Linked DNA regions of Desulfosarcina ovata subsp. ovata. The protein of the gene in region 2 interacts with the protein of the main gene of each other region in a pairwise test. Links are inferred from orthologs where the notes say so. Each region holds a gene or a part of one and is shown on either strand. Other genes may lie near its edges. The genes, in order: mtgA, GN112_RS24055 and mrcB.

Region 1 (10,232 bases), 3.4 Mb from region 2 along the record:
AAGCGGTTCTTTCCGCTGCCGTGGAGTCGCGTTTTACCGTTAACAACACCATTGCCGCTATGCAAATAGCTCAAAAACAAAATGATATTTTGCCGCCGGTTCCGCCTACGTTCAACACCGATGCAATAGCCGGAACCATAAAGGATTTTGGCCCGGCCAAAGTTGTACCCGTCAGTGGTTCGGACTGGGAACCATTGTGGGATCGATGGGTCCGTCAGCACCACTATTTAGGATATCGGCGGCTTCTGGGACATCGGCTCAAGTACTTGGCTTTTTTAAAAGACCGTCCTGTCGCTGGTTTGTCGTGGAGCGCGCCGGCATTGAAACTGTCCGCAAGAGATCGTTTTATCGGTTGGTCTCCGGAGCAACGAAAACAGCATCTGCACCAACTGGCAGCCAACAGCCGTTTTTTGATCCTGCCCTGGGTTCAGTTACATAATCTGGCATCGCATGTTTTGGCCCTCAATATCGCGCGGTTGCCTGCGGATTGGCTACGCCATTTCAGTCATCGACTCCTGCTTCTGGAAACGTTTGTCGACAACCGCTACTTTGCAGGCACCTGCTATAAAGCCGCCAACTGGCAGCACATTGGGCCTACGCAGGGCAGTACCAAACAAGGCAAAGGATATCGCTATCATGGCAACCCAAAGGAGGTTTACCTTTATGTTTTAGACCCGAACTTCAGACAAATTATCGATTGCCGACAACAGCCCGCCCTTTCGTGTGATCGCCCTTCCACCCAAACCAAAGTGGAGGCGTTGGTCATGCTTTTAGAACATTGTCGATGGCATCCGCAACTTACTGCCGATTTGAATCTCGATCCCTTTGATCTCGAAACGATTGCAAAAGAGCTCGTCGATTTTCATCAATGCTTTCATGATGCTTACGGACGCTCCGAACATCACCGTCTGGGATTAGCCTATTTTTCCGGACTCATGAGCAATGCCGAAGCCAAATCCGTGGAACCGATCGCGCTTGAATTTCTCGATCAAAAATCTGTCCGCTCCCTGCAGATGTTCATGAAGAACGGTCGTTGGGACCATGACACCATGCTGCGAGTTCATCAGGAAATGTTGGCGCCGTTGATCGCCGCCCCCGATGGAATGATTACCGTCGATCCCAGCGATTTTCCCAAAAAAGGCAAAGAATCGGTCGGTGTGGCTCGGCAGTATTGTGGTCCGTTGGGAAAAACAGAGAACTGCCAATCCGGTGTCTTTATTGGCTACTCAAGCGATAAGGGATATGGCCTGCTCAATTGCCAGTTGTATATGCCGGAAAGCTGGTTTTCTCCCGAGCAGGAAAAGCGACGCCGGTTCAACATGGTCCCCGAAGATCTCGTTTTTGAAACCAAGCAGCAGATTGCCTTAAGACTAATCAATGAGATTGTCGCAGCGAAATACTACCCTGCAAAGTGGGTCGGCGCCGATGCCGCCTTTGGCAGTGACATAGAATTTTTAAACGCCTTGCCCAAGGATCTGCTTTACTTTGCCGCAATCAAGTCCAATACCCAGGTTTTCACAAAAAAGCCAAAAGTGGGCATCCCGCCATATAAAGGGCATGGCCGTCATCCCACCAAAGAGAAAGTATTACCAGGTCAACCCAAGCCGAGAACCGTATCCGAAATCGCTAAGTCCGGTCGCCTGTCCTGGAAGACGGTCGTTGTTGCCGAGGGTGCCAAGGGACCCATCATCGCCAAGGTGGCTCGCATTCGCGTTTATATGTCTCGCGACGGATTGCCGGCAGGTGATCAACAATGGCTTTTCTTTCGACAAAACGACGATGGTAAAATCAGATACGCCATTTCCAATGCTCCCAAAAAAATTTCTCGTTCCGAAATGGTGAAAGCTTCTACTATGCGCTGGCCAATTGAACAGTGCTTTCAGGAAGGCAAAAGTCAGGTTGGCATGGATTGCTACGAACACCGTTCCTGGACCGCCTGGCATCGGCACATGACCTTCGTATTCTTGGCCTTGCACTTTATGCTGCGGATGAGATTGCGCTTTAAAAAAAACTCCGTTGTTGACGGTTCCCTTGGTTCGCAAAATACTATCTGTAGTACTTCCTCTCAGGTCGCTGAGTTCCGAGGGGATGTATGAAATTGTTCAATATCACCTGCGCCGTAATTTGATTTCGTATACGTCACACAGGAAAAAACGGATCATGTTGGCCAACTCTCATAACATCAATGTTTCGCTGTAGTGTTCCAGTATTCGGCGAAAAGGGTTTCACTGGTTACATACAATTCTCCCAGTTCACCGGTCGGCAAGACGGCTCCCATTTCATCCCGAACCTCAATGCTATAACCGGGCAGAGCCAATCCGCTGGCATTCTCTTTAACCTTTCCAGGGCGATTGGAGATATAGATGAAACCGGCCTCTGAAGATCCCAGACCATCGAGAATATCGATTCCGAACTTTTTCTTCCAGCGCTGGAAAAGCGAGCCGGGCAGGGCTTCGCCGGCCGAGATACAAAACCGCAGGCTGCCCATGTCGGGCTCCTGATCGATTTCCTCAAGATGGTTAAGCATCTGGCCGTAGGCCGTGGGAACAGAGAAGAAACCCGTGGGTTTATGCTTTTCAACCAGACCAAGAACGATTTCCGGAAGCGGGCGATCCGGATTGAGAATGACCGAGGCGCCGTAGTAAAGGGGCAGGTAGAGAGCGTTGTTGAGGCCATAGGAGAAAAAGAGTTTTGAGGAGCATAACACGCGGTCCTGGGGGGTAAACCGGACCACATGATGGCCCCAGGTTTCGACCGCATAGGCCAGGTCCTTATGAAAATGGATCACGCCTTTGGGACGACCGGTCGTGCCCGATGTGTAAAGCCAGTAAGAGTGGTCGGTCTTGGCGGTGGGGTAGACCGCCAGCTGATCGGACGCATCGTTCATCAGCTGAGACAATTCGGGCGCACCATCAACCGAATCCCCAAACACAACAACCGTTTTGAGATGCGCTGAGCCGGCGATAACGGATTTCAGCTTTTCATGGAATTCACTCTCCATAACAACGACGGATGCCTGACTGTCGCTGATGAAGTAATCCAGATCGCTTGTCGTCGCCAGCATGTTGATGGGAACCGGGACGGCACCGATTTTCATGGCCCCCAGGAAAAGGGCGATAAACTCGGGGCGATCGTGAAGCAGAATAATCACCCGGTCGCCATGCTTGACCCCCAGGTTCCCCAGCGCATTGCCAATCTGGTTGGCCATGCTTCCCAGCCGGCCATAGGAGATGATGTCATCTTTGTAGATGATCGCCGTGCGTTCGGCTTGGTTTCCTGTCAAATGCCGTTCCAGAAGCAGACTGGCCATGTTGAAGGTATCCGGCAGCTTAAATCCGCTTTCCCAAGGGCGCAACATCAAGTCTTTGACATCCATTTTTTCCTCCTGCGTTGAAGTTGTTAGGGGGCAATCGGTGCGTAACGGCGATGAACCATTGATATGCCGCTGATGGCGAAATGAAGAAAACAGAATGCATCCGTCCGGTGCCCGGTAAAATATACGGACCTTAAAAATAAAATATTGGTCTGGTTGATGGGGTTCCATATTATGAACCAACGTTTCGTTTTTTTTAAGAGACTATTAAGATGATGTATTTATGTCAAGAGATAATGGATGAAAATAAAATGAATAATATTTAACACGGCGGCTCAGTCTGTCTACTACACAAACCACCCAACGATCGAACGGATGGTTGGGGCGCTGTCACCAGGTAGGGCGGGAAGCCGTAAAAAATTAATGGCTGCAGAAATGCAAAAGGGAGCGCCGGGCAGGTTTGCCCGGCGCTCCCTTTGGCGTGAAGTTGGCAGGCCAGGAGGGACTCGAACCCCCAACACCCGGATTTGGAGTCCGGTGCTCTACCAATTCGAGCTACTGGCCTTAAACTGTGTGTCGAACAGAAAGAAAGCGCACATTAGCAGACATTTGATGATTGTTCAATAACCAAGTGCCGGCGTGTCAGGGAATCGCATTTGGATCTATTCTGATCGCTGGCTTGATCGGAAACCCAACGCCCCGATTCAATCCATGCCAAATGGTAAAATCCCAATCTCAACTGAGGGAAACATGGAAAACTTTGCGCTATTTCATGAATAGTCCTGCCTGGCAATAGCCTTTTGCGGCCAGTTGTGTTTTATTGTCAGGCAATCGCTGTACCCCTTGAAGAAAGGCCTGCAATCATGACCATACCGGCAACCATCCTCGACAGCCACGTCCACCTTGATCTGATCACCCGGCATCATCCCCAGCGGATTGCGTGGCTCAAAGCCAACCGCTGCGCGGTGGTGTCCTGGGCCTATTTTGAAAACGTTCAGTCAGTCGACCATTTTGCCGACTGCCTGGCGGCTAAGGCCGCCTGCATCCATACCCACGCGGCTGCCGGCCTGGCGTGTTACTACCTGTCCGGTGTGCATCCGCGTTCGATTCCACCGGATCTCAAACCGGAACAGATCGACGCCCTGCTGGAGAAGTCGCTTGCCGATCCGCTTTGCCTGGGGATCGGTGAGATCGGCCTTGAGACCGGCGATGCCAGGGAGAAGGAGATCCTCATTGCCCAGCTTGAAATCGGTCGCCGCATGACGGCCCATGGCAAGGTGATCGGTGTGCACACGCCCCGTGCCAACAAAGCAGCGATCACCGCGATCACGCTGGCCATGCTTGCGGACTTTGGCGACCTTTGCCAGCGGTTGGTCGTCGATCACTGCACCGCAGATACGATAAAGTCGGTTCTGGATGCCGGCTTCTGGTCCGGTGTCACGCTCAGCCCGGTTAAAACCGCATGGACAGAGATGAAGCAGATCCTGGCCAATGAATCGGCGCGCATCGGGCGGATCATGGGCAACACCGACTCGGGCAGTACGTTTTTCGAGGATGTGGTGCAGGCACGCAATAATGAGGAAATCTCCGAATCCTTGCGAGAAAAACTGTTTTTTAGCAACGCGCTGCGTTTCTATTCTCTCTGAACCGAAATTTTTCCTGCCAACCGGCTCTGGGAAATTGGCCATGGCAAAGAAAAAAACCAAACAACGATCCTTCTGGGGGCGCATTCGGCAACGGCTGATGCTTGTGGTCGGCGGCGTTTTTATCCTGACCGTGCTGGTAACCCTGCTTTTTCGGTGGGTCCCCGTGCCAACCAGTGCCTTCATGCTACGCCAGCGCCTGTCCGGCAGGGCCGTCGATTATCGCTGGGTTCCCATGGACCGGATCTCGCCCAACGCCGCCCTGGCGGTCATCGCCTCGGAGGACCAGAACTTTTTTGCCCACTGGGGAATCGATTTAAAGGCGGTTACGAACGCCATTGAGGAGAACCGGACGCGCAAGCACCCCCGGGGGGCCAGCACCATCAGCCAGCAGGTGGCCAAAAATCTTTTTCTGTGGCCGCGAGCCAGCTATGTGAGAAAAGGGATCGAGGTTTACTTTACTTTGCTGATGGAACTGCTCTGGCCAAAGGAGCGGATTCTGACGGTTTATCTGAACATTGCCGAGATGGGCCGCGGCGTGTTTGGCGTCGAGGCGGCCAGCCAGCGTTTCTATGGTCTCCCGGCCACCCGGCTGAACCGGCGCCGGGCCGCCACGCTGGCCGCGGTCCTGCCCTCACCCCGCCGCATGTCCGCCGCCCGGCCATCGGACTATGTGGTCCGGCGTACTTGGCAGATCATGGTCCAGATGGATCGGCTTGGCGGCACACGATTTCTCGAGCGGCATGGCGTTTGATAATGCTCATTTCAGTGCTTCGTTAAGATTTTTCCGGATGATTCCCAACACCGTGGCGGTGGTTTCCGGTGAGAGAATCGAACCTGCCAGTACATGTCGCCCCGGATCGCGATTGGCCCTGAAAAAAATTAATCGCTTACGGGGAGAGGGAAATCCCATAAAGCGGGCCAGGGCTAGGCTGACATTGATTATCCGGTCCCAGGGGTTGATCAGCATCAGCACCGGCATGGTGGCGACACGAAGGTCGGCCCGCCAGGATTTTTTAACCATTTGCATCATGCTGGCGACGGCACATAGCGGATAGCGCGTGGTCCAGTAGCGGGCTTGCAATCGATTGACGGCGCTGAAACAGCGCCAGCTGCCGAAAAATGCTTCGACCAACCGGAATGACGGTGGCCAGAGGGCTGCAGCAGCCATGGGATTCTTGGGCATGAAGTTGGGCGACAGCAGGATCAGCCGTTGCAGCAGGGGCGCTACCGACGGCTGTGCCGCCAGCCAGGTGGCCAGGGTGCCGCCGGTGGAGGCGCCCACGAGGATGATCCGTTCGCCGATTCGGTCTCCGATGGCCATGGCCTCCAGCCCGTCGGCCAGCCATTCTTCAACCCGGGCGGCACCCAGCGCAGTGCCGTCCTGCCCATGTCCGGCCAGTCGTGTGTAAAAGAGATTGGCACCGATCGATGCCGCCAACCGGTCGCACAAGGGCCAGGTTTCCATGCGACTGGCCGAAAAACCGTGAAGGTAAACGATGGCCAGGGGCCGTTTCTCCACCCGCCCGCCATACCAGACGATCTTTTTCTCGCAGCTTTTCCGGATCCCAGCGCATCGCGATTCGGTATTCGCCAGGTAGCCGTCCAATTGCGCCAGCCGTTGCGGTATCCTGATTGTTGAATCGGCATGCATGGCGGTCGCCCCTTCTCTTTAAGCCATGATGAACAATAAAAGTTAACAGAAACCCACGGCCTAGGTCAACGCCGGCTTGGATGGTGGACGGTTTCAACCGGTTTCGCAACAGGGCGTCAGTTCTTAAAGGCCATTGGCAGTTGCGCCGTATAGTTCAGCGGTGCATGGTCGGCAAGAAAAGCAGGCGCCTGGCCAAGGGGGCGATACGGGGTGAACCGATCAGCGTTTTTCACGATGGTCCCAGCATGGACAAAACGTGCCCGTCGGCCGGTCGGAGGAAGTTGGGTGACGATATCCCGGGGGTTGACCACATTGAAGACGGGAACTTTGGATAGGTGGCGGGCGAAAGCGGCGTCACCGATGCGTGGGGCGCCGAAGGTGTAAACGGCACGCGGCGCGTGAAGTGAAGCCGCCAGGGTCGCCAATGCCCCTCCCAGGCTGTGGCCGGTATAAAACAGTGGTTTGGTGAGGTTTCCAAGGGGAGCGGCGATAGCGTCCCAGACCGCATTGATCAAATGGCTGAATCCCCGGTGAACCATCCCGCCGGACGGCCATGGACAGAGAAGGATGTCGACGTTGAAGCGCCAGTTGCTCAGCCGGCCGGCGGTGCCGCGGAATACCAGGGCGGCAAAATCCGATGGCGCACCGCTGACGGTCTCGATTAGCGCCGCCTGAATGTGCACATGATTGAAAAAATGGCGTTCGATCAATCCGGCCCGGGCCAGGAAGTCGTTGCGCGAGAATTTGCTGGTCACACCTTCGGTTTGATCGCGGCGGTAGATCAGTCTGGAAAGCTCGGACATCCACCAGGCGTTGACCGGGCTGAATCCGTTGGCGTCGACGTTCACACCGGAGGGCTGCTCGATACCGAAAAAATCGTCCGACGCCCCCGGATTCAATAACGCCTGCCATGAGTGATCCGCTGCCATGGTCCTGGTTTCCTGATGACTGCTGCTTTATCCGGCAGCAATCCGATTGTGTTTTTGCTGCTGATGGCAATTGTCTGTAGCTTGACATACCCTGTGGAATTTGCAATAAATATAACAAATTTCCATTCAACCGTGATGTAGGCAGGAAGCTGCCTTTTTTATCTCTTTCCGTCTTTCGTGTGCCAATGGGGCGTGGTGATTATTGTACCCATAAGGGGGAAAACCAATGCTTGAACGGGTCGCCCTCTTTTCGAATCTCGAACCGCAGCAGATTGCCCGGCTGGAGTCCATCTGCTTGGAGCGGACGGTTCCGAAAAACACGCTGGTGATCAACGAGGGCGATGAGACCGATTGCCTCTATGTGCTGCTGGCGGGCAAGGCCCAGGCCTTGCGCAGTGATGATTCGGGCCGCCAGTTTGTCGTCAATCGTTTCGCGCCTGACGACTATTTCGGCGAAATGAGTCTTCTTGACCGTCGTACCCGTTGTGCTACTGTCATCACCAAAACACAGTGCATCCTGCTGATCCTGCCCCGCAAGGCGTTTTTCGATTTTGCCGATGCGCATCCCGAACTCTACCGCAATGTGATCGGTACCCTCCTGGACAAACTCAGAAAGGCCACCCAGCAAATCGAGGAACTGGCCTTTCTGGACGTCTACGGTCGCCTGGCCCGTCTGCTCACCGAAAGCCAGAATGCTGATGGAATCATCGAAGAGAAACTGACCCAGCAGGATCTTGCCGATATGGTCGGCTCATCCCGGGAAACCGTCTGCCGCATTTACAACGAACTGGTCGATGGTGGCTTTGTTGTCAAGGATAAAGGCCGCATGAGAATAAAGAAAAAACTGCCTTTCAACTTTTAATACCGTTCCCCTTCCATCGGCCGGCTGTATCGTGGCCTCTTTGTCGAACCGGCGTTTGTTCCGACAAAGTGTGAGGTCGGTCACATCATTGATCCCGCCCTGGCGTTACACTTAGTCCATAAATCAGAACCGATATGTTTCTTGTGCCCATCTGCCGGCGACCCTTTTTCAGCTACCCGTGTTATGCCCAGGATCATTCACGCACCTTTTCATGAAAGGAGCGAACCCATGAAGCTTCAATTCTTAATCAGCCAATTGATCGATCCGGAGGATACCCATCGAACCATCACGGCGGTGCGGCGTCTGTCGGCGTTTGTCGATGATTCACAGGTGATGGATGCCCTTTGCGCACTGGCGGTGCGGACCATTCGTTACTGTGTGCGCGAAGCGGTCATCGATGTACTGAAAGCCAATCCGGCCGGTGCGGGCATGCGTCTTTCGGATTATGTGCTCTGGTCAAAGATTCCATCCGTGCGCAAATGGGCCCTGGTCAGCCTGGGCTTGATGCGCTGGCGCGATGCCAAGGACGCGGTCATCAGCGGACTCTATGATCCGGATGCGTCGGTGCGTCAGGCCGCGGCCATGAGCTCCACCGGTTTATACGATGACAGCGATGTGCAGGCAGCGCTGGAACATTATTTTGCCAACCATCGTCTCGACTCGCCGCTGTCGTTCATTGCCGAGAACGCGCATACCAGGCAAGCCGGGACCCGTGGCCAGGACGATGATGAGGTTTCCACGACAACGGTTTTTATCTGAGGCTACAGGCAAGACCCCTCTTCAACCCAAAGGCACCGACCGCCGGTGACGTCCTGAACCGCGCCATTCAACGTTGCCGGAGCGGCCAATGAATTTCGCCCGTGATTTTTTTTCCTGCCGTTGAGCCAACCGAGATCTCCTTCTCCAGGATACATTTGGTTTTGCGTCCCTTCAATTAAATGCGCTTGCCCTGCATCCTCCTCAGGCCGGGCTGGATTTGTCCGGCCAACTCGCGTATAACCTGAACCCATCAAGACGGGTGAACTCTCAAGACACAAACGTTTTTTCAGGATGTTGTATGGATGACCCTCAACTGGTAGCCCTTTTCGGTGGGGCGGTTGGCCTGCTGCTGGCGGTTTTCACTACTCTGCTGGTGTGCCGTTCCCGCTGCCGGGCACGGCTGGCCAGCGAGGTGCGGTTTGCCGGGCTGGAAAAACAGGGGCTGGAAGACCGGCTGGCTGAATTGCGCCGGCAATGGGACGTGACGCGGCAGGAACAGGCGGCACTCCAATCGGAGAATATCGATCTGCAAAAGCGGCTCGCCGAGCTGAACGTGCGTCTTGAGGCCGAACGCTCGCAGGCCCAGGAAAAAATTGCCCTGTTAAACGATGCCCGCGAGCGCCTGAACGCTGAATTCAGACTTCTGGCCGAGCGTATCCTGGAGGAAAAGGGGCGAACCTTTGCCGACCTCAACAAAACCCAGATGGATGGACTGATCAATCCCCTGCGTCAGCAGTTGGGTGATTTTAAAACACGGGTGGAAGATGTCTACGACAAGGAATCCCGCGACCGCGCCGCGTTGTTCAACGAGATTGCCCATCTGAAACATCTCAACGAACGCATTGACCAGGACGCCCTCAACCTGACCAACGCTCTCAAAGGCGATGTAAAAACCCTGGGCAACTGGGGCGAGGTAATGCTGGAGCGGATTCTGGAAGCGTCCGGACTGGAAAAGGGCAGGGGATACGACACCCAGGTGAGTCTGACGGGCAGCGGCGGCAACCGTTTCCAGCCGGATGTGATCGTCCGGCTGCCCGAGGGCCGGGATATTGTCGTGGACGCCAAGGTCTCC
Region 2 (4,856 bases):
ATCCGGATCCGTTCCAGGGGGACCCCCAGGATGTCACCGGCGGCAGCGGCGGCCAGGGCGTTGGCCACCATCACCCGGGCCGGTGTGGCCAGGGTGACGGGGATGCGCCCCGCAGGGGTAACCAGGGTAAAGGCTACGCCGGCAGCGGTCATCCGAATGTCCTCGGCACGCACCGCCGCCCGGCGGTCAATGCCGAAATAGACCACATCGCGATCCAGCCCCTCGCCCAGGGCGGCCACCCGCGGATCGTCGGCGTTCAGGATGGCCGTTCCACCGGTGCGGATGGTCGCCAGCAGCTCACCCTTGGCCCGCGCCACGTTGTCAATGCTACCGAGGCCTTCCAGGTGGGCCGGGCCCACATTGGTGATCACCCCCAGGTCCGGCTCGCAGATGCCACCCAGGTAGGCGATCTCACCAACATGGTTCATGCCCAGTTCCAGTATGGCGGCCTCATGGTTCGCGGCCAGCCGGAAAAGGGTCAGGGGCAGGCCGATATGGTTGTTCAGGTTGCCGCTGGTGGCCAGGGTCACGAACGACTGGCCGATCACCAGCTCCATGAGCATGCGGGTGGAAGTCTTGCCATTGGAGCCGGTCACGGCCACCACCCGGGGATTGATCCGGCGGCGGTTGAAACGGGCCAGGGCCCCCAGGCCCAGTGTGGTGTCGGCCACGCTCACGCAGGCAATCCGGCCTTTGATCATACGATCCATGGGCAGGCGATCGGCTTGGGACTCGGCCACCAGCAGCCCGCGAACGCCCCGGTCGAGCACATCGCCCACGAACCGGTGCCCGTCGTGGGAGTCGCCGGCAATGGCCACAAACAGCTGATCTTCTGTGATGGTTCGCGAATCGATGGCGATCCCGGCAAAATCCTGCTGCGGCGAACCGCACACCAGGCGGCCGCCGGTGGCCGTCATGATCGCGTCAATGGTCCACTTTTGGTGCGTCACCGGATTACGCTCCTCTCCGGGCCGTGGCCGCCAACACCTCGCGGGCCACCTCCCGATCGTCAAAGTGGATGGTTTCACCGGCCAGGATCTGGTAGGTCTCATGCCCTTTGCCGGCAATCAGGACCGTGTCCCCTGCCCGGGCCGCACCGATGGCCAGGGAAATGGCCGCCCGCCGGTCCGCTTCGACCAGGTAGGCCTTCCCGGTCTCCGCCCGGGCCAGCGTGCCGGCGCTGAGCCGGCGGTCGCAAAACCGGCGCACCCCGGTTTCGATGGCGTCGATAATGGCCAGCGGATCTTCCGAACGGGGGTTGTCCGATGTGATCACGGTCAGGTCGCTGCGCTGCGCGGCAATCTCACCCATGACCGGCCGTTTGGTGCGGTCGCGGTCGCCGCCGCAGCCGAAAACCGTGATCAGGCGGCCCGTCGTCAGGCGCCTCAAGGCATCGATGGCGTTTTCCAGGGCATCGGGCTTGTGGGAGTAATCCACGAAAATGAAGCGCTCCCCGCCTTCGGTGATCCGCTCCAGGCGCCCGGGCACACAGGCATTGGTGTTGATCCCGGCGGCAATCGATGCGGGATCGATGCCCAATGCCAGGGCCGCGCCGGTGGCGGCCAGGATGTTCTCGAGGTTGAAATCGCCCACCAGGGGGGAGTCGAAATCGATTGTCCCGGCCGGTGTGGAGATCTGTCCACGGATACCCGCCAGATCGCGAATTACCGCCACGGGCCGGATATCGCCCCCATCGCCGGTGGAGGTACGAAAGGCGGTGGTCCCCAGCCGTTCGGCCAGTTCGCGGCCATGGGCATCGTCCGCATTGACCACCGAGCGGACCGGATGCTGTCGGTCAGCCGGCTTGAGGTACTGCAGAAACAGACGCTGCTTGATCTGCCAGTAATTCTGCATGGTCTCGTGGTAGTCGAGATGGTCATGGCTCAGGTTGGTAAACACCGCCACATCGAAGTTGCAGCCGTCGACCCGCGAGAGATCCAGGGCATGCGAGGAGACCTCCATGACCGCATGGGTCACCCCGGAATCGACCATCTGCCGGAAAATCGCCTGCAAATCGGCGGATTCGGGGGTGGTCACCGGATTGGCGAAGACTTTGCCGGCATACCGGTAGTTGATGGTTCCGACCACCCCGACGGACCGGCCGGCCTGGGCCAGAATTTGCTCCAACAGGTAGGTGACCGTGGTTTTGCCACTGGTTCCGGTCACGCCCACCAGGGTCAGTTGTCTGGCCGGATGTCCGTAAAACCGGCAGGCCAGCCGGGCCAACGCGGCCCGCGGGTCGGCCACCCGGACCACCGCCGCATCGACGGACACCGGCTGGCGGCAGACAACGGCCACGGCTCCCCTGGCAACGGCATCGGGGATAAAACGGTGGCCGTCGACGGAAAAGCCCTCGATGGCCACGAACACCGCACCCGGGATCACCTGCCGTGAGTCGTAGCACACGGCGGTCACCACCGGATCGATGCCGGCTGGCGCACCGGTTGTCGATACGACGGTCAGTCCGTTTGTGAGCTTGGCCAGTTTCATCCTTTGAGCCTGTCTCCGCGGGACACCTGCAACTGGTCGGCATCGCGTCCCGGCGGGATATTGAGATAGCCCAATGTTTCCAGGGCAATCTGGCGGAACGCCGGTGCCGCCACAATGCCCCCGTAACACTGTACCGTGGGCTCGTCCACAATCACGAGGATGGTCAGCTCCGGCTGATCCGCCGGGGCAAATCCGATGAATGAGGAGAGATAGCGGCCCTTGGCATAGGTTCCGCTGCTGTCGATCTTCTGCGCCGTACCGGTCTTGCCGCACACCGAGTACCCCTGAATGGCCGCGTTCACGCCGGTACCCCCCTCACTGATGGCGGTCTTCAGAATCCGGCGCATCTCGGCGGCCGTATGGGTCGAAATCACCTGGCGAACCGGTTCGGGTGAGTAGCGTTTGATCGTCCGGCCGTTGCGGTCGGTCACCGACCTGACCAGCTGCGGCTTCATCAGCATCCCGCCGTTGGCGATGGCCGAGGCGGCGGTGGCCAGTTGAATGACCGAAACCGACACCCCCTGTCCGAAGGAGATCGCACCGGTATCGATGGCCGACCACGATCGGAACGGGCTCAGGCTGCCGGCGGTCTCGCCGGGACAGGCAATGCCTGATCGCTGGCCGAAGCCGAAGGCGTACAGATAGTTGTACAGTTGCTGGGGGCCCAACTTTTCGGCCATTTTCACCGACCCGATATTGCTCGAATACTTGACAATCTGCTGCAGGGAGAGCCATCCGTGCGGCTTGGTGTCGTGAACCGTATTCCGACCGACGCGGTATTCGCCGTTCTCGCAGTAAAAGATGGTCGATGGCGAACAGACGCCGCTGTCGATGGCCGCCGCTGCACTGAACATCTTCATCGTGGAACCGGGTTCGAAAGAATCGGTAACCGCCCGGTTGCGCCACGATGACCGGCAGTACTCCCCGTACCGGTTGGGGTTGAAAAAGGGGTAATGGGCCAGGGCCAGCACCTCGCCGGTGGCGGGCGCCATGACGACCGCCATCCCCGATTCAGCCTTGTACGTGGTCACCGACGTCTCCAGGGCCTTCTGGGCGATGTGCTGAATGGTGCTGTCGATGGTCAGGACAACGTTGTTGCCCTCGGTCAGCTGATCCGGCAGGCCCACGCCCTCGAAACGACGCCCCAGGGCATCCCGGAAAATGGTCATCTCCTCTTCGCGGCCCTTTAAATCTCCATCGAAGTAAAATTCGAGTCCTTCCAGGCCGCGGCTGTCGATGCCGGAAAACCCCACCAGCTGGGCGGCCAGGGTTTTGTTGGGGTAGTAACGGCTGTGCTCGCTGATAAAATCGATTCCCTTGAGCCCCAGCGCCCGGACCGCTTCGGCCTGACGGGGAACCGCCTGACGCTTGATCCAGACGAAGCCGCGTTTGGGATCCAGGCGTTTGGCCACCTCCTGCCGGGATTGGCCAAGGGCACGGGCCAGTTGCCGGGCAGCCGCCTGGCGGTTTTCGATCTGCCGGGGATAGGCCGCAATGGAGGCGCTGTCGATACTCACCGCCAGGGGAGTACCGTTGCGATCGGTGATGGCACCGCGCTTGCCCTGCACCACCATGGCACGCTCGTATTCCCGCGCGGCCCGCTCGGAGAGCCAGGCCCCCTGGAAGACGTTCAGTCGCACCGCCTGGGCGGTGATCACGGCCAGGGCCAACATAAAAAAGGCCCCGACAATGCCGGTCCGCAGGCGCATGCGGGTATTGATGGGGGGTTGTGTCATGGCAGTCTCACCGTCTGCTGGGCAGCGGGTCTGACCAGGCCCAAGCGGGTCCTGGCGATGGTTTCTATGCGTCCCGGCGATTTCAGCCGGGCCAGTTCAATGTTCAATGTATTGCGCTCTTTGAGCAGCGCCTCGTGCCGCCGGGTCTGGCGGTCGATGGCAAAGCCGGTGTCGACACACTGAACCCGGCACCAGGCATAAAACAGCGACTCGACAAACAGAAACAGCATCAAAACGAGCCACCAGCCGGCACGGGTCTTCTTGGGTGCCCGCAGCTTGCGATTGCGGACGCTGCCCTGCCCGCTTTCCAACGGTTTTGCGCGGCTGTTTGGTGCCGCTGCCTGGGCCGCCGGCATCACAGCCGCTCCACGGCCCGGAGGCGGGTACTGCGCGCCATGGGATTGTTGCGCACTTCATCGTCCGTGGGCCGCAGCACCTTGCGGTTCAACCGTCGAACCGTGGGCGTAAGGCCGCACACGCAACGGGGAAACGACGGCGGACAGGTGCACGGGTTCTCCAGCGCGCGAAAACGCTGTTTGACGATCCGGTCCTCAAGGGAGTGGAACGCCAGCACGCACATGCGCCCGCCCGGGTTGAGCAGGTCGACAGCCGTCTCCAGGAACCGGTCCA
Region 3 (10,341 bases), 400 kb from region 2 along the record:
TACCGCGACCGCCGATAACGGAGCCCAAAAACATTATCTTGAATGCTATACATGTGAATCACATCTTGATTTGAAACTGATTCACCATTTTTTTCAATCGTTCGGATAGGGTCGACAATTCTTCCGAACTTATTCTAACCTGGGAACTCGCGTTGGCGATTTCTTGGGAAGCAGTATTGACTTCGACGATGTCGCTTGAAATATTAAGCGAAACTGTCGACGCTTCGGCAACATTCTGTGTAACCTCCTGAATTCCATCTGAGGCCTGGGCAACATTGCCGGCGATTTCCTTGGTGGCGATTGACTGCTCCTCTATGGCCGATGCGATGTTGCCAACCACATCATTGACATTATTGATGATCCCGGTTACTCTCTGAATTTCTTCAACGGAATTTTCTGTGGAAACCTGTATCTCTTCAATTTGTTGTCGGATTTGCCCGGTTGCCTCGGCTGTTTGCTTGGCTAATTCTTTGATTTCGTTGGCGACAACGGCAAATCCCTTGCCTGCTTCTCCGGCACGGGCAGCTTCGATGGTGGCATTGAGGGCCAGCAGGTTGGTCTGTTCCGAAATGTCCGTTATGGTTTCGGTGACCTTACCTACAGAAAGGGCCGCACGCCCCAGTTGCTCCATTTTTTGGGAGGCATTTGTTGTTTGGGTAACGGCTTCCAAAGAGATCGAACGCCCTTTTTCCGTGTTTTGGGCGATTTCCTGAATCGTCGAGCTCATTTCTTCGGTCGCCGATGCGACAATACCGACATTTTGGGAGGCTTGTTCGGCCGCTGCGGCAACAGAATTCATGTTGGCGCTCATTTCTTCCGCAGCGGTGGCGACATTGGATGATTTGCCGGCAGATTGCTCGGAACTGGCAGCCATCTGCTGCGAAATCGCGGACAGTTCGGTGGATGATGACGCCAGCGTTTCAACACCTTTTGAAATATCGATAAACATGTGGTTGAGATTATCAACCATGTCTTTCATGGCTGACAACAAGATGCCAATTTCATCTTGACCACTGACTTCAATCTGTTGGGTCAAATCTCCACTTGCCACGCGGGTGGAAATATCAACGGCATAGGCCATCGATTTCTTAATGGTAATGGCGATCCACAGAGCGAGACCCGCCCCAAAAGCAAGGGCAATTCCGAAAAACACATAAATAAAGAAGGTGGCCCTGCCAATCTGGGATTCCATTTTGGCTTTCTGGTCAGCCCTGGCGATGTCACATACATCGCGGGCTTCGCGGGCGGCGGCCACCATTTGTTGGTCGCTGGTTTTTTGCTCAGCCACTTTCCCGAAGAAGGCGCTAAAGGCGGTCTCATACGCCGACAGGGAATCCAATGCAGATTTGACCTGGGCAATGTTTTCCGGTGCGTTGAACCTGTTTTTCAGGTTATTGCCCAAAGCGATGATTTTGTCCATGGATTCGGTAACGGCATCGAGATATTGCTGCTCGCCGGAAAGAATCAACTCCTTTTCGTTTTTACGCATTTCCAAAAACCACTTGATCATTCGGTTGGCGTCATCCGCTTTGACGAGTTTATCGTTCAGAGCGGCTTGAAAATCGGCGTTATTCCCCGAGTAACGATTGCTTTGGCTTGTTAAAATACCATTTAATTGACTTTTTTGGTTGGTACGAATTTCTTCAAGTTTGACGATGGTATCGCGCGCCTTGGATCTCATCTGATCCATCAGATCCTTTTTTTCGTTTTCAAGCGCGACATACCTGCCGAACGCGGCATTGTAGTCTGCGGCCTTGGATAGGACCTGATCCATTTGTTCTTTGTTGATCGCTTGATCGAACTTTGCTTTGGTTTCTTTGGCCTGATTGACTAATAGATTCGCGGTCTCAAAGACCTTTTGTATGTATTCCTCATCTCCGCGAATGATGAAGTTTTTTTCATTTTGGCGGGCTTCCTGGATCATCTTTACGATCCGATTCACGTCGTCGGCCTTGATAATACGGTCTTTGGTACCTGACATTCCGTTTAGTCCAACATAACCGACGACCATCATCAATAGAAGAACAATGCTGAACCCGCCAATAATTTTTGTGGAGATTTTGAGATTGCTGAACATTAGAAAACCCTTTCATGTGAGCGCTGACCATTGGAGGCGATTATTAAAAAACTTATTAAGAAACGTCATATACATCAATATCTATGCCAACAATAGGAAATTTAAAATTAGCAATATAATAAAGGCGTTGTGGTCTATAAGCATTGGCGGTTGGGTGAACGAAAATAGGACATTCCGGAAAAATGGAAAATTCCATTCCATAATTCCGGAATAGTGGGCGCGATCAATAATTTTGACTCGCGAAGCAGGCGGGGGGGGAGACGCTTTGTTTTTCAAGCGAGAGGTTGTGTTTTTTCAGCAGTTCATAAAACCTCGATTTTCCGAAGCCGGATAGACGACACGCATTCTCCCAACTGCCATTGCACTCGGATAGCAGAGCATGCAGATAGCTTTTCTCTGTCTGAAAACGATAGTCAGCCCATCTTGCCAGTTTGCCATCGGTGATAAAACAGGCATCCGTAGCCGAAATGGCATCGCATTCCGCAAGGTCGGTATTATCGCGTTCAAACAACATGGTACGGTAATGGGGGGGAAGGTGCTTGGGAACCAGTGTGGGATCCGGGCCGGCATTGGCGATAGAATGCTCCAGAACATGAATGAGTTCCCGGACATTGCCGGGCCAGTCGTATTTTCGAAGGATTTCCATGAATTCGGCAGATACGCCTTTGGTTTCCAGGCCAAATCGGGCGCCAATCTGCTGAATCTTTTTAAAGGCAATGAGCGGCACATCCTCGGTGCGTTGCCGAAGCGGCGGCAGCCTGATTTCAATGCCACGAATCCGAAACAGCAGATCCTCGCGAAACGTGTTTTCGTGAACCATTTCATCCAGATCCCGGTTGGTTGCGGCGACGAGACGGAAATCCACAGGAAGCTCTTTTCTGCCACCGACAGTCCTCAGGCTGTGCTCCTGTAGTGTTCTCAACAACTTTTTTTGGATCATCGGATCGAGTTCTCCTATTTCATCGAAAAACAGCGTTCCTCCGTCGGCCTGGGCGATAATCCCCTCCTTGCGGTTATCCGCACCGGTAAAGGCACCTTTTTCATGTCCAAACAGAATGCTCTCCACCAGGGTCTCCGGGAGTGCGCCGCAATCAACAATTACAAACTCCTTTTCCGAGCGATGGCTGTTTTGATGAATTGCCCTGGCAAATAATTCCTTTCCGGTTCCCGTCTCCCCCGTAATCAGGACGCTGATGTCCGTTGCGGCCGATTTTGCGATGTCCTCCAGGCACATCAGAATCGACTCGGATTCGCCGATGATATGTTGTCTTTTCAGTACCACCGGCGGCTTGAGATTCGTCTTCTCCTTGCGATATTTAAGCGCACGGGTAATGTGAAATGAAACTTCCTCAAGTAAGAATGGTTTTCTTATATAGTCCCAGGCCCCAAATTTAAATGCAATCTCGGCGCCTGTGGTGTTGCCGATACCGGTGATAATGATCACCTCGGGTGAGCTGGGTAGTCGGATCAGTTCCGGCAATATGTCGAGTCCATTTCCGGTGGGGAAGTCAAGATCCAATAAAATAAGGTCATAGTCATCCTGTTTAACCATCGATAACCCGTCAGCCAGTTTGCGAGACGAAGCATACGCATGTCCCATGCTCAAGACCAGTTCTTCAAGAAGCCGTTGAATGTTTGGATCGTCGTCCAGAATCAATACCCGTGCCATTGTAACTCCGTTTCCGCTCCTGCCGCTAGATTCCTGCTGTATGATGATTCAAAACATCCCTGATGCATGTTGCCAGTTCACGCTCGGTTATGGGTTTCCTTAAATATGCCTTGATACCAATTTTTTCAGCATCCTTTTCATCAAGATTGTCACTGAATCCGGTGCAGATAATGATGGGAATGTTCGGATTCAACGAGAGAACACGTTCCGCCAGTTCATCGCCACACATCGCAGGCATGTTCATGTCGGTAATTAATACATCGAAATCATGTGAATGGGAGATGAAGAAGTGGAGCGCTTCATTACTGCCCGTAAATGTGGTGATCCGGTAACCCAAACCGCTCAACAATTCGGTTAAATAAATTGCGATTGGTTCTTCGTCATCAACGACCACGATATGTTCTGTTCCACCGACGATGGGGGCTACCGCCGTGATTTCATCTGAAACGCCTTCGGGTGCCATGCCGGGGAGAAAAACATGAAATGCGCTTCCATGATCCGGTTCGCTATGGGTGGTAATGTATCCACGATGCTTTTTTACGATGCCGTGAACGACGGACAATCCCAAACCGGTTCCCTCCCCTCGTTTTTTGGTTGTAAAGTAAGGGTCAAAAATTTTCTCCAGCGTGGCGGCGTCCATTCCATGGCCGGTATCACTCACCTCCAGAAGAACGTAGGTTCCGGGGGTGATGTCAAGATCAGGCTGCAAATCGTTGGACCCGACCGCCACCTCCTTCAATGAGATGGTTATTATCCCCCCTTTTTTTCCAATTGCCTGGTATGCGTTGGTACAAAGGTTCATTACGATCTGATGAATCTGGACCGGATCAGCCAGGACACGAGGGCATTGGGATGCAAGATCCTGGCGTATTTCAATATTTGCCGGGATTGATGCTCGCAATAGTTTGATAACTTCCTTGATGATGATTCGCACCTGGATTGGTTTGAATTCCTGTTCGGTCTTTCTGCTAAACGATAGAATATTCGTTACCAGATCCCGGGCCCTGATTCCACTTTGCAATACCACGTCAAGTTTCCGTTTTATCGGGCTGTCATGGGGCAATTCGTTTATGGCAAGCTGAGTGAACCCAATTATGGATGTTAAAATGTTGTTGAAATCATGGGCGATTCCTCCGGCCAGGGTACCGATGGCCTCAAGTTTCTGGGCCTGCAAGAACTTCCGTTCCGTTTTTTCCTTATCGATTTCGGCTTCTTTAAGCTGCGTAACATCCTGACAGGTACCGATACATCGAATCGGATGCAGATTTTCATCCAATTCGAAATGGGCGATTACATGAATATGTTTGGTTTTGCCATTCGGTAACACGATGCGATGGATTAGATTGAGTTCAGAGTAATTCTCGAAGGTATTGGCAACTGTCTCGGCAACTGTTTTTCTGTCATCCGGATGAACATGGTCAAGAAAGGATTCCAATGGTCCATTGAAGTGTTCTTTATCGAGTCCAAAAATCCTGTACATTTCTTCAGACCAGGTGCCATGATCCATACCGTAAATTATTTCCCAATGACCCAGGCCGGCGATCTGCTGAGCCCTCCGGTACAATGCCTCACTCTTTTTCAGGGCCAAGGCGGCCTGTTTGCGTGCGGTGATATCTTCGATGGTACCGTCAATATGACAGGCATTCCCGTGGCTGTCTCTGACCAACTGCAACGCCATCCTCATGAAAAGGGGCGATCCGTCGTGTTTTTTCCCTTCAATTTCCAAACCCGAAATCTTTTCCTTGTTGAATAGTTTGGATAGCAGTTGTTTTCTGGCTTCAAGATAGGGGTAAATGTTAACAACGGGCGTTGCCAACAAAGATTCAGTGGAAGGATAGTTCAGCAGCTTTACCAGGGCCGAATTGACCATGACGAATTGTCCATCACCTTCTACGCTGGTTCGGAACATACCCACGGGCTGGTTCTCGATAAACTGGCGATGTCGGGCGTCGCTCTCTTTAAGGGACTCCTCGGCAGCCTTTTTTTCGGTGATGTCCCGTCCGACCAATAGAACATCGTTTATCATTTTTGTGGTTTTTCTCAGGCGTGTTGCATGCCAGGCAAACCAACGTAATCCGTGCTGCGTGTTGACCAGCGTTTCATGGTATGCAGAGAAAGGCGTTTGTTTAACATGCTCTAAAAGAGCAGTTTCCAGTCCCGGATGACCTTGTCCCACTTGAATGATGGATGAAAACCTGGCTCCGATCAATTCCGACTCGGTTTTTCCAAATGTCCAGCAGAAGGATGGCGTTGCGAAGCATATCCGGTACCGGTTATCGAGTTTGACAATCACTTCGCTGATATTGTTAACCACCAACTGGTATCGCCGTTTATTATTTACTAACTCAAGATTGGATAGTTTTTGCATGATGCCGTAAAAAATAAATCCCCACCATATGGGGATGAGCACTTCCGCAGTATTTTTCAACCTATCCACTATCTCACTTGATAATATCCATTTTGAAAACAACAAGGTATAATAAAAAATAGAGAAAAAAAGAAACACAACCATCGGTAATTTTACAGGATCATTTAAAAAGGGACGCCGTGTTTGTTTTGCCAGAACAATGGCGGCCCAGACGAGTAGGAGCAATGCTGCTGTATCTGAGAGGAGAACGAAGTGCATTATCTCACTTCCTCACCATTTGCCAACGACTTGCCGACCCAGATAAAAACGCATAATGCACTCCCAACGTGGCAACACTGCTGGATAACATTTAGCGTTCCTTGTGGCACAAATCCTTCCAGGAGGGTCGATGACCCTCCCAACAAATGGAAACCAAAGCCCGCGATGAGGATGTTGATGAAAGGATATTGTTTGAGTTTCGAAAGGTTGGTCAGGATGAAAAGGAAGACACCAGCCCCTAAAACCATTTTGATTATCTGGCTTTCCAACATCATTGCTATTCCTTGATCCTTGAGCGCGCTTTGCGTGGCAGTACAGATTCCTGCTTCAGCTTCATCTAAGAATTAGAATCATGGATAACTATTGTCAGTCCAGAAATAGGCCAATTGCACGGATATGAGCAATCAATTTCTTAACTATTGTAGACTGGACTAAAGAAATATTCTATCCGATATTATTCATTCCGTCTATAATCAACCCCACCGTTACATAAAAAAGATAGGCAAAATATCGAAACCTCTTATGCACATTAAATCTAACGTTCCTCCCGTACCCTGAACGACACCGATCTGATTCATCTATTTCTCTTCAGAGAAACCACGGCGGTGACGATCAGCGCCTTTAAATCTTCCAATTGGAATGCTTTCAAGGGCTTTGTTAAACACTGATAAAAAAATATGGCGATTCACAGGAAACTGGCGGTGGGGCAGGGGGGCCCGGATGGTCCGGATCGCCCGGTTAGGCATTTGAGTCGAGCGGTTTCAGGGAGACGATTCTGCCTTTTCGAAGGCATCCCGAGCGCCATGCAGGTCGCCCAGCCGGTTGCGGGCCTCGCCGATGATGCGCCAGTTCTCAGCCTTCAGATATCGGTTGGTTCCCGCCAGCATATTGGATTTGGCCGCCATGTTTTCGGCCTGCCGGTATTGGCCCTGCTCCAGTCGGATTCGGGCTAGTTCGTGCCACAGCACGGGATTGTGCGGCTCGATGCGCAATGCACGCTCCAGGTTCTCACTGGCCTTGTCCATTTGGCCTGCGGCGGATTGATCTCCCGCTTTGTTCAGCAATGCGATCACTGCCGTGTTTTCAGACGGCTGCGTCGGCGGCACCGCGATCTGTTGGTGACCCGCGCAGCCTCCGAAAAATAATATGGTGATCAAAATGAATACCCGGCGGGTGATGATTTTCATCGAAACCACCTCTTGAACCAGTTTTTAATGGATTTACCTGGGGGAGGACCGCAAGGGGCGGAATCGATCGGAGCGGACCCGGCAATGAAGGGAAGTTCGACGGCGTCAGGGCAATCGCTGCCGCTGAGCAGCCCTGATGCGGGGTCGATCCAGGCCCGTTCGATACCATCCGGTTGCGGCAAAACGAGCGGTTCGGGATCAAGTCCCGCCATCATATCGCCCCAAACGGTCATGGCGCCGGTGGAGCCGGTCAAGCCTGTCGGCTGGTTGTCGTCGCGGCCGACCCAGACCACGGCCAGGCGATCACCGGTAAAGCCTGCGAACCAACTGTCGCGGAGTTCATTTGTGGTGCCGGTTTTCCCCGCGGCCTGTAAATCGGAAGGCAGGCGGGCAGCCAGTCTGCGTGCCGTCCCCTCGCGTACCACGTCCTGGAGCGCCACGGTGAGCAGGTAGAGCGAGGTCGGGTCGACCACTTGGTCGACTTCCAGGGGATAACGCTGCAGCGGCTTGCCATCGGCGGTTAATACTTCCCGGATCGCTTTTAACGGCGTTCGGAAACCACCGGCGGCAATGGTCTGGTAGACTTGGGTAACTTCCATGGGCGATAAGGCGTTGGCACCGAGCAGACTTGCGGCATAGGCGGGAAGCTTACGGTCAATCCCCAGGCGCTGCAGGTTCTTCATCACCGGAGCAACGCCAATGGCCAGGCCCAGTCGCACGGCGGACAGGTTGTAGGAGTTGGCCAGAGCGGTCCGCAGCGGAACCTTGCCGTGGGAGCGCTTATCGTAGTTCTGTGGTGTCCAATCCTCGGCTCCCTCCTGTTTCAGCACCAGCGGGCTGTCATCCAACAGCGTTGCCAGCGTGTAGTGCTGCGGGTCCTGGAGTGCGGTAAGGTAGACAACCGGCTTGATCAGAGAGCCGACGGGCCGGCGGGCGTCGAGAGCCCGGTCGAACCCCTTGTATCGCGGTTTGCGGTCACCGACCAGCGCCTGAACCTCTGCGTCGTGGACACTCGTCAGCACCAGGGCGCCTTGCAGGCCTTTGGTATTGCCGCCCCTGCTTTTTTCCAGTTTGGACAGACGACCGGCCAAGGATTTCTCAGCAACACCCTGTATCCGGGGATCGAGTGTGGTAATGATCCGCAGGCCCTCCGAGCGCAGATCTTCTTCACGATAATCCCGTCGCAACTGACGGAGTACCAGGTCGAGAAAGGCCGGATAGGGCGATGTGCCCCGGGGCGGCCGGTCGATGACGCCCAGAGGTGCGGTCCGAGCCGCCATCTGCTCATTCTTGGTTATAAAACCGCTTTCGGCCATCTTGGCCAGCACCAAATTGCGCCGCTCCATTGCCCGCTGCGGATGGCGACGGGGGTTATAGTAGGCCGGCCCTTTGAGAAGCGCCACCAACAGGGCGGTTTCAGAAAGGCTGATCTTCTCCAGCGGCTTATCGAAAAAAAAAGAACAGCCCAGACCGAAGCCGTGAATGGCGCGATTGCCGTCCTGAGCGAGATAGACTTCGTTGATATAGGTTTCAAGAATTTCTTCTTTGCTGTAATGGATCTCCAGCAGTACCGCCATCACCATTTCGGTGAACTTGCGTTTCAAGGTCCGGTCCGCGGTCAGGTAGAAATTTTTGATCAGTTGCTGGGTCAGGGTGCTGCCGCCCTGCAGCCCGCCACCGCTGACAATGGTAAAAACGGCCCTGGCGATACCGCGAGGATCAATACCGTGGTGGCTGTAATAACGGTGGTCCTCGACAGCGATCAGACCATCGATGACATGCCGGGGCACGTCCTTCAGCCCAACCAGCACACGGTCTTCATTTTTTCCCGGGTAGATGCCTCCGATCATAACAGGATCCAGGCGGACCAGGTCAAGTTGGGCGCCATCGGCCCGCCGTTGCAGCGCCTTAACGCCGCTGCTGTTAAAGATCACCTGCAGCGCCATGGATTCCTGACGACCGTTTGCAAAATCGAACGGTCTTGTCACCAGGTCCACGACCTGACCACGCAAATGGAAGCTCCCCGGTTCGCTGGGTCGGCTCGTTCCGCGATAACCGAGCAAGCTCAACTCTGACAAAAGCTCATTCGTGCGCAACTTCAGGCCGGGATAGAGCTCCTGCGGTCGGGCATATACCCGCGCCGGCAGCGCAAACCGCTTGCCTTCGAACCGTGTCCGAACAGTGAAATCCAGATAGGCGACATAGGTCGCCGCTATCAGTACACCGAACAGTATTGTTATGAAAAACAGCTTCTTCCAGGTAATCCGCCGCTTCTTCTTGATCCTCTTTGACCGTTTAGCCATATCGACAATCCAAATAATGTGAGGTAACGTATCAGACCGCTTTTCTCTCCATGCTGCGTGCGCTCCTTTGGGATATCGGCGGTGGGCTGGACGGATCGGCCTTTTGCCCCACAGACAATAGGGTCACTTTTCAAGGACGTGTTTTTCAAGAACGAAGCAAGTAAAAACACCAACGAATATCTTTGCCCCGGCTTCATCGACGCCTTCGACATCAACACTTCGGAGCTTTCCCTTCGCCTCTTTAACCGTTGCTTTAAGTATAATGGCATCGCCAGATATCGATGGTTTCAAAAATTTAACCTCGGCAGAGCCGAGCACGACATTCGGATGATTCACAGCCGCCATTGCCGCATAGTCGGCAGCACCGAAAATAAAGCCACCATGGACAAGTCTATAATCGTCTACAATCATTTCGGATGTAGCGTCGAGCTTTACAATAGCGACTCCTTCATCAACAGAGAGTAATTGTCCGCAAAGTG

The links.
Region 1: the proteins of GN112_RS24055 (region 2) and mtgA interact in binary tests that used the Escherichia coli proteins (3 or more experiments, as listed by UniProt). The link is inferred for Desulfosarcina ovata subsp. ovata from one-to-one orthologs.
Region 3: the proteins of GN112_RS24055 (region 2) and mrcB interact in binary tests that used the Escherichia coli proteins (3 or more experiments, as listed by UniProt). The link is inferred for Desulfosarcina ovata subsp. ovata from one-to-one orthologs.

What each region holds. Positions count from the first base shown.
Region 1 is NZ_AP021879.1:2,062,667-2,072,898, reverse strand. The notes cover bases 4,003-6,854. They hold mtgA (monofunctional biosynthetic peptidoglycan transglycosylase), read left to right. Parts: upstream 4,003-4,999; coding sequence 5,000-5,710; downstream 5,711-6,854. Other genes in these bases: GN112_RS09405 (lipase family protein), read right to left, coding at 6,727-6,854; GN112_RS09410 (alpha/beta hydrolase), read right to left, coding at 5,717-6,610; GN112_RS09420 (TatD family hydrolase), read left to right, coding at 4,177-4,959. In the rest of the region: GN112_RS09435 (IS701 family transposase), read left to right, coding at 1-2,096; GN112_RS09430 (AMP-binding protein), read right to left, coding at 2,183-3,376; more of GN112_RS09405, read right to left, coding at 6,855-7,539; GN112_RS09400 (Crp/Fnr family transcriptional regulator), read left to right, coding at 7,766-8,401; GN112_RS09395 (HEAT repeat domain-containing protein), read left to right, coding at 8,630-9,160; GN112_RS09390 (DNA recombination protein RmuC), read left to right, coding at 9,459-10,232. UniProt on the Escherichia coli protein: Peptidoglycan polymerase that catalyzes glycan chain elongation from lipid-linked precursors. May play a role in peptidoglycan assembly during cell division in collaboration with other cell division proteins.
Region 2 is NZ_AP021879.1:5,466,875-5,471,730, reverse strand. Bases 1,857-4,856 are described here. They hold GN112_RS24055 (peptidoglycan D,D-transpeptidase FtsI family protein), read right to left. Parts: upstream 4,227-4,856; coding sequence 2,487-4,226; downstream 1,857-2,486. Other genes in these bases: rsmH (16S rRNA (cytosine(1402)-N(4))-methyltransferase RsmH), read right to left, coding at 4,582-4,856; GN112_RS24050 (FtsB/FtsL family cell division protein), read right to left, coding at 4,223-4,582; GN112_RS24060 (UDP-N-acetylmuramoyl-L-alanyl-D-glutamate--2,6-diaminopimelate ligase), read right to left, coding at 1,857-2,490. Outside these bases: GN112_RS24065 (UDP-N-acetylmuramoyl-tripeptide--D-alanyl-D-alanine ligase), read right to left, coding at 1-950; more of GN112_RS24060, read right to left, coding at 955-1,856. UniProt on the Escherichia coli protein: Essential cell division protein that catalyzes cross-linking of the peptidoglycan cell wall at the division septum. Required for localization of FtsN.
Region 3 is NZ_AP021879.1:5,061,166-5,071,506, forward strand. Bases 7,210-10,170 are described here. They hold mrcB (penicillin-binding protein 1B), read right to left. Parts: upstream 9,863-10,170; coding sequence 7,556-9,862; downstream 7,210-7,555. Other genes in these bases: GN112_RS22275 (tetratricopeptide repeat protein), read right to left, coding at 7,210-7,559; GN112_RS22285 (PaaI family thioesterase), read right to left, coding at 9,986-10,170. In the rest of the region: GN112_RS22255 (HAMP domain-containing methyl-accepting chemotaxis protein), read right to left, coding at 59-2,077; GN112_RS22260 (sigma-54-dependent transcriptional regulator), read right to left, coding at 2,301-3,746; GN112_RS22265 (hybrid sensor histidine kinase/response regulator), read right to left, coding at 3,772-6,372; GN112_RS22270 (hypothetical protein), read right to left, coding at 6,372-6,647; more of GN112_RS22275, read right to left, coding at 7,134-7,209; more of GN112_RS22285, read right to left, coding at 10,171-10,341. UniProt on the Escherichia coli protein: Cell wall formation. Synthesis of cross-linked peptidoglycan from the lipid intermediates.